2 regions of the Embleya sp. NPDC005575 genome follow, and region 2 is predicted to be linked to the other one. Evidence: predicted binding sites of a transcription regulator. Region 2 holds the regulator's gene; the other holds the start of a gene.
What was found. Region 2 encodes HrcA, which represses chaperone genes, less so after heat shock. Its sites were predicted from a motif close to TTNGCACTCNGNNNNNCNGAGTGCNAA; they were not measured.
Positions count from the first base shown of each region.

Region 1: the regulator HrcA is predicted to act here: its motif matches at 3,299-3,325, upstream of groES (co-chaperone GroES).

Region 1 is NZ_JBEXCV010000021.1:65,052-70,490, forward strand. Features, by position in the region: gene tsaD (tRNA (adenosine(37)-N6)-threonylcarbamoyltransferase complex transferase subunit TsaD) at 1-387, shown strand, start outside; gene ABZS54_RS10300 (hypothetical protein) at 429-764, shown strand; gene ABZS54_RS10305 (polysaccharide deacetylase family protein) at 1,041-1,934, shown strand; gene ABZS54_RS10310 (methyltransferase domain-containing protein) at 2,042-3,220, opposite strand; gene groES (co-chaperone GroES) at 3,466-3,774, shown strand; gene groL (chaperonin GroEL) at 3,909-5,439, shown strand, end outside.
Region 2 is NZ_JBEXCV010000011.1:11,196-16,634, reverse strand. Features, by position in the region: gene ABZS54_RS05835 (nitronate monooxygenase) at 1-31, opposite strand, end outside; gene dnaJ (molecular chaperone DnaJ) at 227-1,357, opposite strand; gene hrcA (heat-inducible transcriptional repressor HrcA) at 1,360-2,376, opposite strand; gene ABZS54_RS05820 (MBL fold metallo-hydrolase) at 2,527-3,282, shown strand; gene ABZS54_RS05815 (DUF3097 domain-containing protein) at 3,312-4,142, shown strand; gene ABZS54_RS05810 (putative leader peptide) at 4,199-4,291, shown strand; gene ABZS54_RS05805 (ABC transporter substrate-binding protein) at 4,540-5,439, shown strand, end outside.

The sequences.
Region 1 (5,439 bases), on a different contig from region 2:
GGCCTCAAGACCTCGGTCGCGCGCTGGGTCGAGGCCCGGCAGCGGGCCGGCGAGACGGTGCCGGTGGCGGACGTCGCGGCCTCCTTCCAGGAGGCGGTCGTGGACGTGTTGACCCGCAAGGCGATCCGCGCCTGCAAGGAGAACGGCGTCGAGCACCTGATGATGGGCGGCGGTGTCTCCGCCAACTCGCGCCTGCGGGCGCTGGCGCAGGAGCGCTGCGACGCGGCCGGGATCGTCCTGCGGGTGCCGCGGCCGGGCCTGTGTACCGACAACGGTGCGATGGTGGCCGCGCTCGGCGCCGAGATGGTCGCCCGGGACCGAGCCCCCTCCACGCTGTCCATCCCGGCCGACTCCTCGATGCCGGTCACGGTGTCGCAGGCGCTCTAGAACCTGTCTTCGATCCCCCGTCGGGCTCCGCGGTCCAGTGGATGAAGACGGGCCCTGGCGGCGACGCCGCGCACGAGACGGCACCGGCGAACGGGAGAGGCGAGATGGCGATCGCGGCGATGTGGGAGGCCAGGACGGAGGCCGGTCGGGGGGCGGCGCTGGCCGAGTGGGTGCATGCCTCGGCGCTGCCGGCCGTCGTCGGCGCGCCTGGCCTGGAACGGGTCGAGGTGTTCGCCGCCGCCGGGCAGGACGGCGATCGGGTGGTGGTGATCGCGCTGTGGACCGGGTCGCCGGTGCCGCTGCCCGAGCCGCCGGCCGCGTTGGTCGCCCGTCCGCCGCACGCCTGGAGCTTCGAACGGCTCAGCGTCGGCCCCTGACGGGCTCCGGGGCTCGGGGCGCATTCTCGTCCGCGCAACACTCGACCCGCATCCGTCGAGGAGGCCATTCGCAAGCCGGACGCGGGTCGAGTGCCTTGGCTGATGGCTGCGTGCCGCCGCACGTGCCATTGGCCTTGCCGGGAGTGTGCCCAGCTCATCGGCTGCTCAACAGTCCTTCGACAGTCCCTTGAACAGGCCTTGTCCGGACCGTGACAGGCCGCTGCGGCGCGTAGCGTGAGGCGGATCGGACCAGGCGAACGAAAGGCCCCTGCGACAGTGGTGCATCGAACGGTACAAAAGCGGCGGGGCGCGGCCCCCGCCTCGACCTGGGTCGGCGTGGCCGGCCTGCTGCTGGTCGCACTGACCGGCTGCGGCGGCTCGGACGACACCGCGACGGTCAAGGCGACCAAGCGGCCCTCCGACGGCGCGTCCCCCGGCCCCACCAAGCCCACCCCCGCCGCGAAGCCGGACACCCCGGGCGCCGACGCGGCCGCGCTCGCCGAGAAGTGGAACCTGAAACCGTTCGCCCCGCCGCCGGCCCCGCCCGCGGTCAAGCCGATAAAGGCCGGCGGAGCCAAGCCGCCGGTGGTGGAGAAGATTCCCACCCAGGAGAAGATCGTGTTCATCACGATCGACGATGGGGCGGAGAAGGATCCCAAGTTCCTGGACATGATGCGGGACCTGCGGATCCCGGTGTCGATGTTCCTCAACGACACCTACGTGCGGCAGGACCCGGAGTACTTCCGAAAGCTCCAGGCGCTCGGCGCCACCGTGCAGAACCACACGCTGTCCCACCCCGACCTCAAGACCCTGAGCGCGGACGCGCAGAAGCACCAGATCTGCGGCCAGCAGGACCGGCTCGCGGAGATCTACGGCAAGCGCCCGACGCTGTTCCGCCCGCCCTACGGCAACTGGAACGCGACCACGCAGACGATGGCCGGCGGCTGCGGCGGGATCGAGGCCATCGTCAAGTGGCAGGAGTCGATGCAGATCAACGACATGCAGTACGTCGGCGAGAAGAAGCTGCACCCGGGCGACATCATCCTGGCCCACTTCCGCGGGCCGAGTGATCTCAAGGGCACCACGATGACCGAGATGTTCGGCAACATGCTGCGCAAGATCCAGGCCCAGGGCTACACGATCGCGCGTCTGGAGGACTACATCGGCTAGGGCGTGTCCGGCGGAACTCGGCAAATTTTGGCGGGCCTTGGCGAATCTCGGCGGGCCTCGGCGGAGTCGGACGGGGCTCGACCCCGTGACGGCGAGGAGGCCGCCGGCTACCCCGGCGACACCGGCTGCCCGATCAGCATGGTGGGTGCGCCCGCCACCCGGGTCAGCAGCACCGTGGCCGCGTTCGGGCCGGTCGGCCTGACCCGGCGGCGAACCTCCTCCGGCTCGACCGCCGAACCGCGCTTCTTGACGGTGAGGTTGCCGACGCCGCGTTCGCGCAGCAGGGCCTTGAGCCGCTTCAGGTTGAACGGCAGCACGTCGGTGATCTCGTACACACTCGCGAACTCCGTGCCCACCAGCCGGTCCGAGGTCAGGTAGGCGATCGTCTCGTCCACCAGGTTGCCGTCCACCAACTCGCCGACCTCGGACACCAGGTGCGCCCGGATCACCGCGCCGTCCGGCTCGTAGAGGTATCGGCGGACCGGTCCCACCGGCGCCGGGCGGGCCCGGCCCGAGCTCAGCGCCGCGCCGCCGGGCAGCACGGTGGCGCGCAGGTTGGTGTGCGCGAGCCGGCCCCACCACAGCACCGCCTCCTTGACGTCGCCGCGATCGGAGACCCACTCGGCCTCCATGCCGACGGGCACGATCTCGTGCGGGATGCCCGGCGCGACCTTGGCCGCGCCGCAGGGCACCCGGGCGGCGAGCGCGCTCAGGAAGGAGAACGGCGGCGAGTACGCCTCGGGGTCGAACGTGCGCCCGCGTGCGGTGCGTCGGGCCGGGTCGATCAGCGCCGCGTCGTAGGCGTCGAGGTCCACGTCGGTCACGTCCGCGCACTCGACCGTGAGCAGATGCGCCAGACCCAGCGCGTCGGCGTTGGCCCGGGCCGCCGCGCAGGTCAGCGGGTCCAGGTCGACCGCGTGTACGGCGATTCCGGCGCGGGCCAGCGCGAGCGCGTCGCCGCCGATGCCGCAGCACAGGTCCACGGCCCGGTCGATCCCGCCCGCCGCGACCAGCCGGGCGGCCCGATGCTCGGCCACCGAGGTGCGGGTGGACTGCTCCAGCCCGTTGGGCGTGAAGTACATCCGCGCGGCGTCCGCGCCGAACTTGGCCCGCCCGCGCTGCCGCAGCCGGGACTGGGTGAGCGCGGCGGCCACCAGCTCCGGCGGGTGTTCACGACGCAGCCGGGTGGCCAACGACAGCTCGTCGCCGACCTCGTGGTCGGCGAGCACGTCCAGCAGCGAACGGCCCTCGTCGGTCAGCAGCGCGGTGAAAGCTTCGGTGTGCACGCGGCCATTCTCGCCGAGCCCGGCCGAGGCGCCGATCGACGGCCACCGGTATGAACAATGCGGTCCGACGCGCTGAATCTGGCACTCTGGTTGACGGAGTGCTAACCGCCACCTAGTGTCTGTGCTGGCACTCTCCCCATGAGTGTGCCAGTGCGATACGAGCAGGTCCGGCACCCGCGACGACGGATCTGTCCCATCGCCGACAGACATTTTTCCGTGAGATCTCCGAAGGGGGAGGTCGCATCGTGACGACCGCCAACACCAAGGTTGCCATCAAGCCGCTCGAGGACCGCATCGTGGTTCAGACGCTTGAGGCCGAGCAGACCACCGCGTCGGGTCTCGTGATCCCGGACACCGCCAAGGAGAAGCCCCAGGAGGGCGTCGTCCTGGCCGTGGGCCCGGGTCGTTTCGAGGACGGTCAGCGTCTGCCGCTCGACGTGAGCGTCGGTGACACCGTGCTGTACAGCAAGTACGGCGGCACCGAGGTGAAGTACAACGGCGAGGAATACCTCGTTCTCTCGGCCCGCGACGTGCTCGCGATCATCGAGAAGTGACATCGCGCTGACGCGCCGGAACCGGTGACGGTTCGACGACCCCGCCCCGGATCGCCCTGCCCTCGCGGCCGGTGGACCCGGGGCGGAGTCGGTTGTACGACGTCGACTAGCAACCTTTAAGGACGAAGACCCTCATGGCGAAGATCCTCCAGTTCGACGAGAAGGCCCGGCGGTCGCTGGAGCGCGGCGTCAACGCGCTGGCCGACACCGTCAAGGTCACGCTCGGCCCCAAGGGCCGCAATGTCGTGATCGACAAGAAGTTCGGTGCCCCGACCATCACCAACGACGGCGTGACGATCGCCCGTGAGGTGGAACTCGAGGACCCGTACGAGAACCTCGGCGCGCAGCTGGCCAAGGAAGTCGCGACCAAGACCAACGACATCGCGGGTGACGGCACCACCACCGCGACGGTGCTCGCCCAGGCGCTGGTGCGCGAGGGTCTGCGCAACGTGGCCGCCGGCGCGGCCCCGATGGACCTGAAGAAGGGCATCGACCTCGCCGTCGCGGCGGTGTCCGAGCAGCTGCTCGGGACCGCCCGCGCGATCGACGGCAAGGACGACATCGCCGCCGTCGCCGCGCTCTCGGCGCAGGACAAGCAGATCGGCGAGCTGATCGCCGAGGCCATGGACAAGGTCGGCAAGGACGGTGTGATCACCGTCGAGGAGTCCCAGACCATGGGTCTGGAGCTGGAGTTCGCCGAGGGCCTCCAGTTCGACAAGGGCTACCTGTCGCCGTACATGGTCACCGACCAGGAGCGGATGGAGGCCGTCCTCGACGACCCGTACATCCTGATCCACCAGGGCAAGATCTCGGCCATCGCCGAACTGCTCCCGCTGCTCGAGAAGATCATCCAGGCCGGCGCGTCCAAGCCGCTGCTGATCGTCGCCGAGGACGTCGACGGCGAGGCGCTGTCGACCCTGGTCGTGAACAAGATCCGCGGCACGTTCAACGCCGTCGCGGTCAAGGCCCCGGGCTTCGGCGACCGCCGCAAGGCGATGCTGGAGGACATGGCGATCCTGACCGGCGGTCAGGTCATCGCCCCCGAGGTCGGCCTCAAGCTCGACCAGGTCGGCCTGGAGGTGCTGGGCAGCGCCCGTCGCATCACCATCACCAAGGACGCGACCACCCTGGTCGACGGCGCCGGCGACGCCGCCGCGATCGCGGACCGGGTCAAGCAGATCAAGCGCGAGATCGACGACACCGACTCCGACTGGGACCGCGAGAAGCTCCAGGAGCGCCTTGCGAAGCTGGCCGGCGGCGTGTGCGTGATCCGTGTGGGCGCGGCCACCGAGGTCGAGCTCAAGGAGAAGAAGCACCGTCTCGAGGACGCGGTCTCCGCGACCCGCGCGGCCATCGAGGAGGGCATCGTCGCCGGCGGCGGCACCGCCCTGGTGCACGCCGTCTCCGTGCTCGCCGACAACCTCGGCCAGACCGGCGACATCGCGACCGGCGTCGCGGTCGTGCGTCGCGCCGCGGTCGAGCCGCTGCGCTGGATCGCCGAGAACGCGGGCCTCGAGGGCTACGTCATCGTCAACAAGGTGCAGGAACTCGGCGTCGGGCACGGCTTCAACGCCGCCACTGGCGAGTACGGCAACCTGGTCGACTCGGGCGTCATCGACCCGGTCAAGGTGACCCGTTCCGCGCTGCAGAACGCCGCGTCGATCG
Region 2 (5,439 bases):
TCAGCCGGGTGGGGTCGGTGGTCGTCGACATCATGCTCCCCGTTTGCTCGAAGACGGCTCGGCTCGCGTCACCCGACCAAGCCTAGGACGTGTCTTCGGCCCGAACTCGCGTCACAGGTCCGCGGTGGATTCGTCCCCGAGCGCCGGACGGGCTGAGATCAGCCCGTCCGGCGCTCGGGGACAGCACGACGCACCCACCGAACACTCGCGCGCGCCGCGCATGGGTTCAGCGGCCGTTGAACGCGTCCTTGAGCCGGGAGAACAGGCCCTGCTGGCCAGGCGTGAACTGGCCGGAGGGCCGTTCCTCGCCGCGCAGCTTGGCGAGCCGCCGCAGCAGCTCCTCCTGCTCGGCGTCGAGCTTGTTCGGCGTCTGCACCTCGACGTGCACGATCAGGTCGCCCCGGCCGCCGCCGCGCAGGTGGGTGATGCCGCGTCCGTGCAGCGGGATCGACTGGCCCGACTGGGTGCCCGGGCGGATGTCGATCTCCTCGGTGCCGTCCAGCGTCTGCAACGGCACCTTGGTGCCCAGCGACGCCGCCGTCATCGGGATGGTGACCGTGCAGTGCAGGTCGTCGCCGCGCCGCTGGAAGGTGGTGTGCGGGACCTCGACGATCTCCACGTACAGGTCACCGGCCGGGCCGCTGCCGGGGCCGACCTCGCCCTCGCCCGCGAGCTGGATCCGGGTGCCGCTGTCCACGCCCGCCGGGATCTTGACGGTGAGCGTGCGCCGCGCGCGGATCCGGCCGTCGCCCGCGCACTCGGGACACGGGTGCGGGACCACAGTGCCGAAGCCCTGACACTGCGGACACGGCCGCGACGTCATGACCTGGCCCAGGAAGGACTTGGTGACCTGGCTGACCTCGCCGCGCCCGCGACACATGTCGCAGGTCTGCGCCGAGGTCCCGGGGGCGGCGCCCTCGCCGTTGCACGTGTTGCACGTGACGGCGGTGTCCACCTGGATCTCCCGGGTGGTGCCGAACGCGGCCTCTTCGAGGGTGATCTCGATCCGGATCATCGCGTCCTGGCCGCGGCGTGTGCGCGAGCGCGGTCCGCGCTGGCTGGCCTGGCCGAAGAACGCGTCCATGATGTCGCTGAAGCCGAAGCCGGCCTGGCCGAAGCCACCGCCCGCGCCGCCCCCGGAGGACAGCGGGTCGCCGCCGAGGTCGTACATCTGTCGCTTCTGCGGGTCCGAGAGGACCTCGTAGGCGTTGTTGATCTCCTTGAACCGGTCTTGCGTCTTCGGGTCCGGATTGACGTCCGGGTGCAGCTCCCGAGCGAGCCGGCGGAAGGCCTTCTTGATTTCCTCCGGGGTGGCGTCCCGCCGCACCCCGAGGACCTCGTAGTAATCGGTAGCCAACTCTACGACTCCGCGAGGATCTGTCCGACGTACCGTGCCACGGCGCGCACCGCTCCCATCGTTCCGGGGTAGTCCATTCGGGTCGGCCCGAGCACCCCGAGCTTCGCCAGCGTTTCCTGCCCACTGCCGTATCCGACGGCGACCACCGAGGTCGCGGCCAGTCCTTCGTGCATGTTCTCGTGTCCGATCCGCACGACCATCCCCGGGTCGGTCGCCTCGCCCAACAGGCGCAGCAGCACGACGTGTTCCTCGAGTGCTTCGAGGACCGGGCGGATCGTGTTCGGGAAGTCCATGCCGAAACGGGTCAGGTTGGCCGTCCCGGCCAGGACGACCTTTTCTTCCTTGTGCTCGACCAGGGTGTCGAGCAGGGTGGCCAGGATGCCCGCCACGATCGGCCGTTCCTCGGCAGTGAACGGCTCGGCGAGATCCTGGACCAACAACGGCACATCGGCGAACCGCTTGCCGGTGATGCGGCTGTTCAGTCGGGCGCGGACGTCGGCGAGCAGGTTCTCGCCGACCGGGCCCGGCGTGTCCATCACCCGCTGCTCGACCCGACCCGTGCTGGTGATCAGCACGAGCATCACGCGTGTGGGCGCGAGGGTGAGCAACTCGACGTGCCGGATCGTCGAGCGGGTCAGCGAGGGGTACTGCACGACGGCGACCTGATGGGTCAGCTGCGCCAGCAGCCGCACCGTCCGGCCCACCACGTCGTCCAGGTCCACCGCGCCGGCCAGGAACGTCTGGATCGCCCGGCGCTCGGCGCCCGACAGCGGTTTGACGCCCGCGAGCCGGTCGACGAACAGCCGGTAGCCCTTGTCCGTGGGCACGCGGCCGGCGCTGGTGTGGGGCTGCGTGATGTAGCCCTCCTCCTCCAGCGCGGCCATGTCGTTGCGAATGGTGGCCGGGGAGACCCCGAGGTTGTGTCGGTCCGCGAGCGCCTTGGAGCCCACCGGCTCCTGGGTCGCCACATAGTCCTGCACGATGGCACGCAGCACGTCCTGCTTGCGATCGTCGAGCATGGTGCGCACCTCCCTGACCCGTTCTTCCGCCCGTTGCCGTGTCCCGTCGGCGGCGGTTCGTCCCACTGGTTGGCACTCCGTCCCGCCGAGTGCCAGTGTACGGGTCACCCGATCCGGACCGTACCCCTGCGTCCGTGCCAAGGTTGACGCATGCTACGCGCCGAACAGCCGAAACACGCCACCTGGGAGCCGATCGCACCGGGCGTCCTGCGCCGCCGGCTGCCCGGCTTGGAACTGAATGTGGCGGTCGTCACGGGCCGCGACGGGATCCTGCTCGTGGACACCGGTTCCCACGACCACGAAGCCGCCGACCTGCTCGCCTCACTGGCCCGCGAGCTGCCCTCGCACGGATTGCCCGACCGGGTGGTCGCGGTGGTGAACACGCACGGTCACTTCGACCACTGCTACGGCAACGCCGAGGTGCTGCGTGCCTTCCCCGACGCGGAGATCTGGGGCCACGCGGATCTGCCGGACTATCTCGCGCGGTACGCCGACGCCGGTCGCGCGAGCGGCATCTCGCACGGCTTCGACCCGGAGCTGATGAACGCCGCGCGGATCGTGCCGCCGACCCGTCGGGTGGTCCGCGAGCAGCCGGTGACCGTGGACCTGGGCGGGCGCGAGGTGGTGCTGTACGCGCCGGGTCGCGGACACACCGACCACGACGTGGTCGTGCACGTGCCCGACTGCGGTGTGCTGATCGCGGGCGACATGGTGGAGGAGAGCGGGCCGCCGGTGTTCGGCTCGGACGCCTTCGCCGCCGAGTGGAGCGATTCGCTGGCCCGGGTGCGGGCACTGGACGCGAGTGTCTGGCTGCCCGGTCACGGCGCGGTGGTGGACGAGGAGTTCGTGATCCGGCAGCACCACTGGCTGGCCGAGGTCGCCGCCGGGCGCGTCGTACCGGACTGACGTACCGTCACCCGGCTAGCGTCACCTCCATGCGCAGCTATGGACCCGAGTCGCTGATCCCGGGATGGAAGAAGGACAAGCCCGTCCCCGAGGTCGAGGCCGAACGCGATCTGGTGGTGGAGGAGGTGTCCACCGGCTTCTGCGGCGCGGTGGTCCGGGTGGAGAAAACCCCCGAGGGGTTCACCGTCACGCTGGAGGATCGGCACGGCCGGCTCCGGGTCTTCCCGCTGGATCCGCGCGGGTTCTCCATCGACGGCGAGGTCGTCACCCTGGTCCGCCCGCGTACGCCGGGACCCGCGCGCACGCCCGGGCGGACCGCGTCGGGTTCGGTGGCGGTCCGAGGCGCTCGGGCCAGGGTGGCGCGGGCCGGCCGGATCTATGTGGAGGGTCGACACGACGCCGAATTGGTCGAGCGGGTGTGGGGCGACGACCTGCGGATCGAGGGCGTGGTCGTGGAGTATCTGGAAGGCGTCGACGATCTTCCCGCGGTGGTGCGCGAGTTCGCGCCGGGCCCGGGTCGGCGGCTGGGCGTGCTGGTGGACCACTTGGTGCCCGGCGCGAAGGAGAGCCGGATCGCGGCGCAGGTGACCGGCGATCACGTGCTCGTGGTGGGACACCCCTATATCGACGTGTGGCAGGCGGTCCGGCCGGCGTCGCTGGGCATCGCGGCGTGGCCGGACGTACCGCGCGAAGTGCCGTGGAAGGAAGGGGTCTGCGCGGCGCTCGGCTGGCCGGTGGACCCGCCGAACGCGTGGCGTCGGATCCTCGCGGCGGTGGATTCCTACCGCGACCTGGAGCCTGCGCTGCTGGGAAAGGTGGAGGAACTGATCGATTTCGTGACAGCGCCGTCCGAGATGTGAGACGCGGGTGGGTTGTTCGTTGACCACCGCCGCAGCCGGCTGCAACTCTCCATTTCGTGAACCACCGTGACGTCAGCCTCGTGACGCGCCGCCACGTCGACCTTCGTCGACAGGCGAGCGCGATCTGTGCCGTCCGGCCCGTCCGCTGACCGGAGTTCCACACTCCCGGTAGGACCACCCCCGAACCGCGCGTGACCCACACGATCGGTGCGCCCGTGCGCGCCTGATCCCGCTCCGCGCCGCGCTCACCCTTTCGACCGACCACCGTCGCACCCGACCGTGTACGGCCGACCCTGCCCGGGTCCGCCTGCGGTCTCTCTCGCCACGTCCCCATGCCGCTCGCGTGCGATCCGGTCGCGATTCGGCATGCGCGCACGCCTGCCTTCCAGGAGCCCGAATGTCTGTTTCACCCGCCTTCGCCGACACGTTGAGCCGCCGCCGGCTCGTCCAGGGAATCGGCGCGGGTGCCGCCCTGCTCGGCCTCGCCGGATGCCGCTCGGCAGTGGATCAGGACAAGGCGGTGCCGGCCGGGGCCCAGGACAGACCCAGGCGCGGCGGCACGCTCAAGGTCGCCACCCTCGCCGACCTGACTCCCGCCCTGCTGTTCACCCAGGGTTCGATCTTCAGCATCCATCGGCTGGTCTTCAACACCCTGACCCACTACGCCCCCGGCGGGCTCGATCCACAACCCGAATTGGCCACCGCCTGGCAGATCGCGCCCGACGGCAAGGCGATCACGCTGACCCTGCGCGAGGACGTCACCTTCCACAACGGTCGCCCGTTCACCGCCGAGGACGTGGTGTTCGCGGTGCGGAACCTGCAGAACCCGCAGCGCAGCGCCCAGTTGCGGGCCACCGCGCTGGCGATCACCGGCTTCGACATCGCCTCGCCGCATCGCATCACGCTCGAACTCGCCCATCCCGTGGCGAACATCTTCGACCTGTTCGAGTTCATGGTGATCTCCGCCAAGGAATCGGTCGAGGACGCGGTGCTCGGCAGGAACGTGGTCGGCACCGGCCCGTTCGTGTGGAAGAACTGGACCCCGGGCACCTCGCTGGTCCTGGAACGCAACGCCAAGTACTGGGTGCCCGAACGGCCCTACCTGGACGCGGTGGAGATCCGGGTGGTCCCGCAGCCGGACGCGCTGATCGCCACGCTGCGCAGCGGTCAGAGCCACCTCGCCGCCGGCCTCGGCGGGCGCGACATCGTGCCGCTGCGCGACGACAAGGCGTTCAATCTGCATGAATACGACCAGGGTTCGGGCAACATCTACCTCGGCGTGAACACCTCGCTCGCG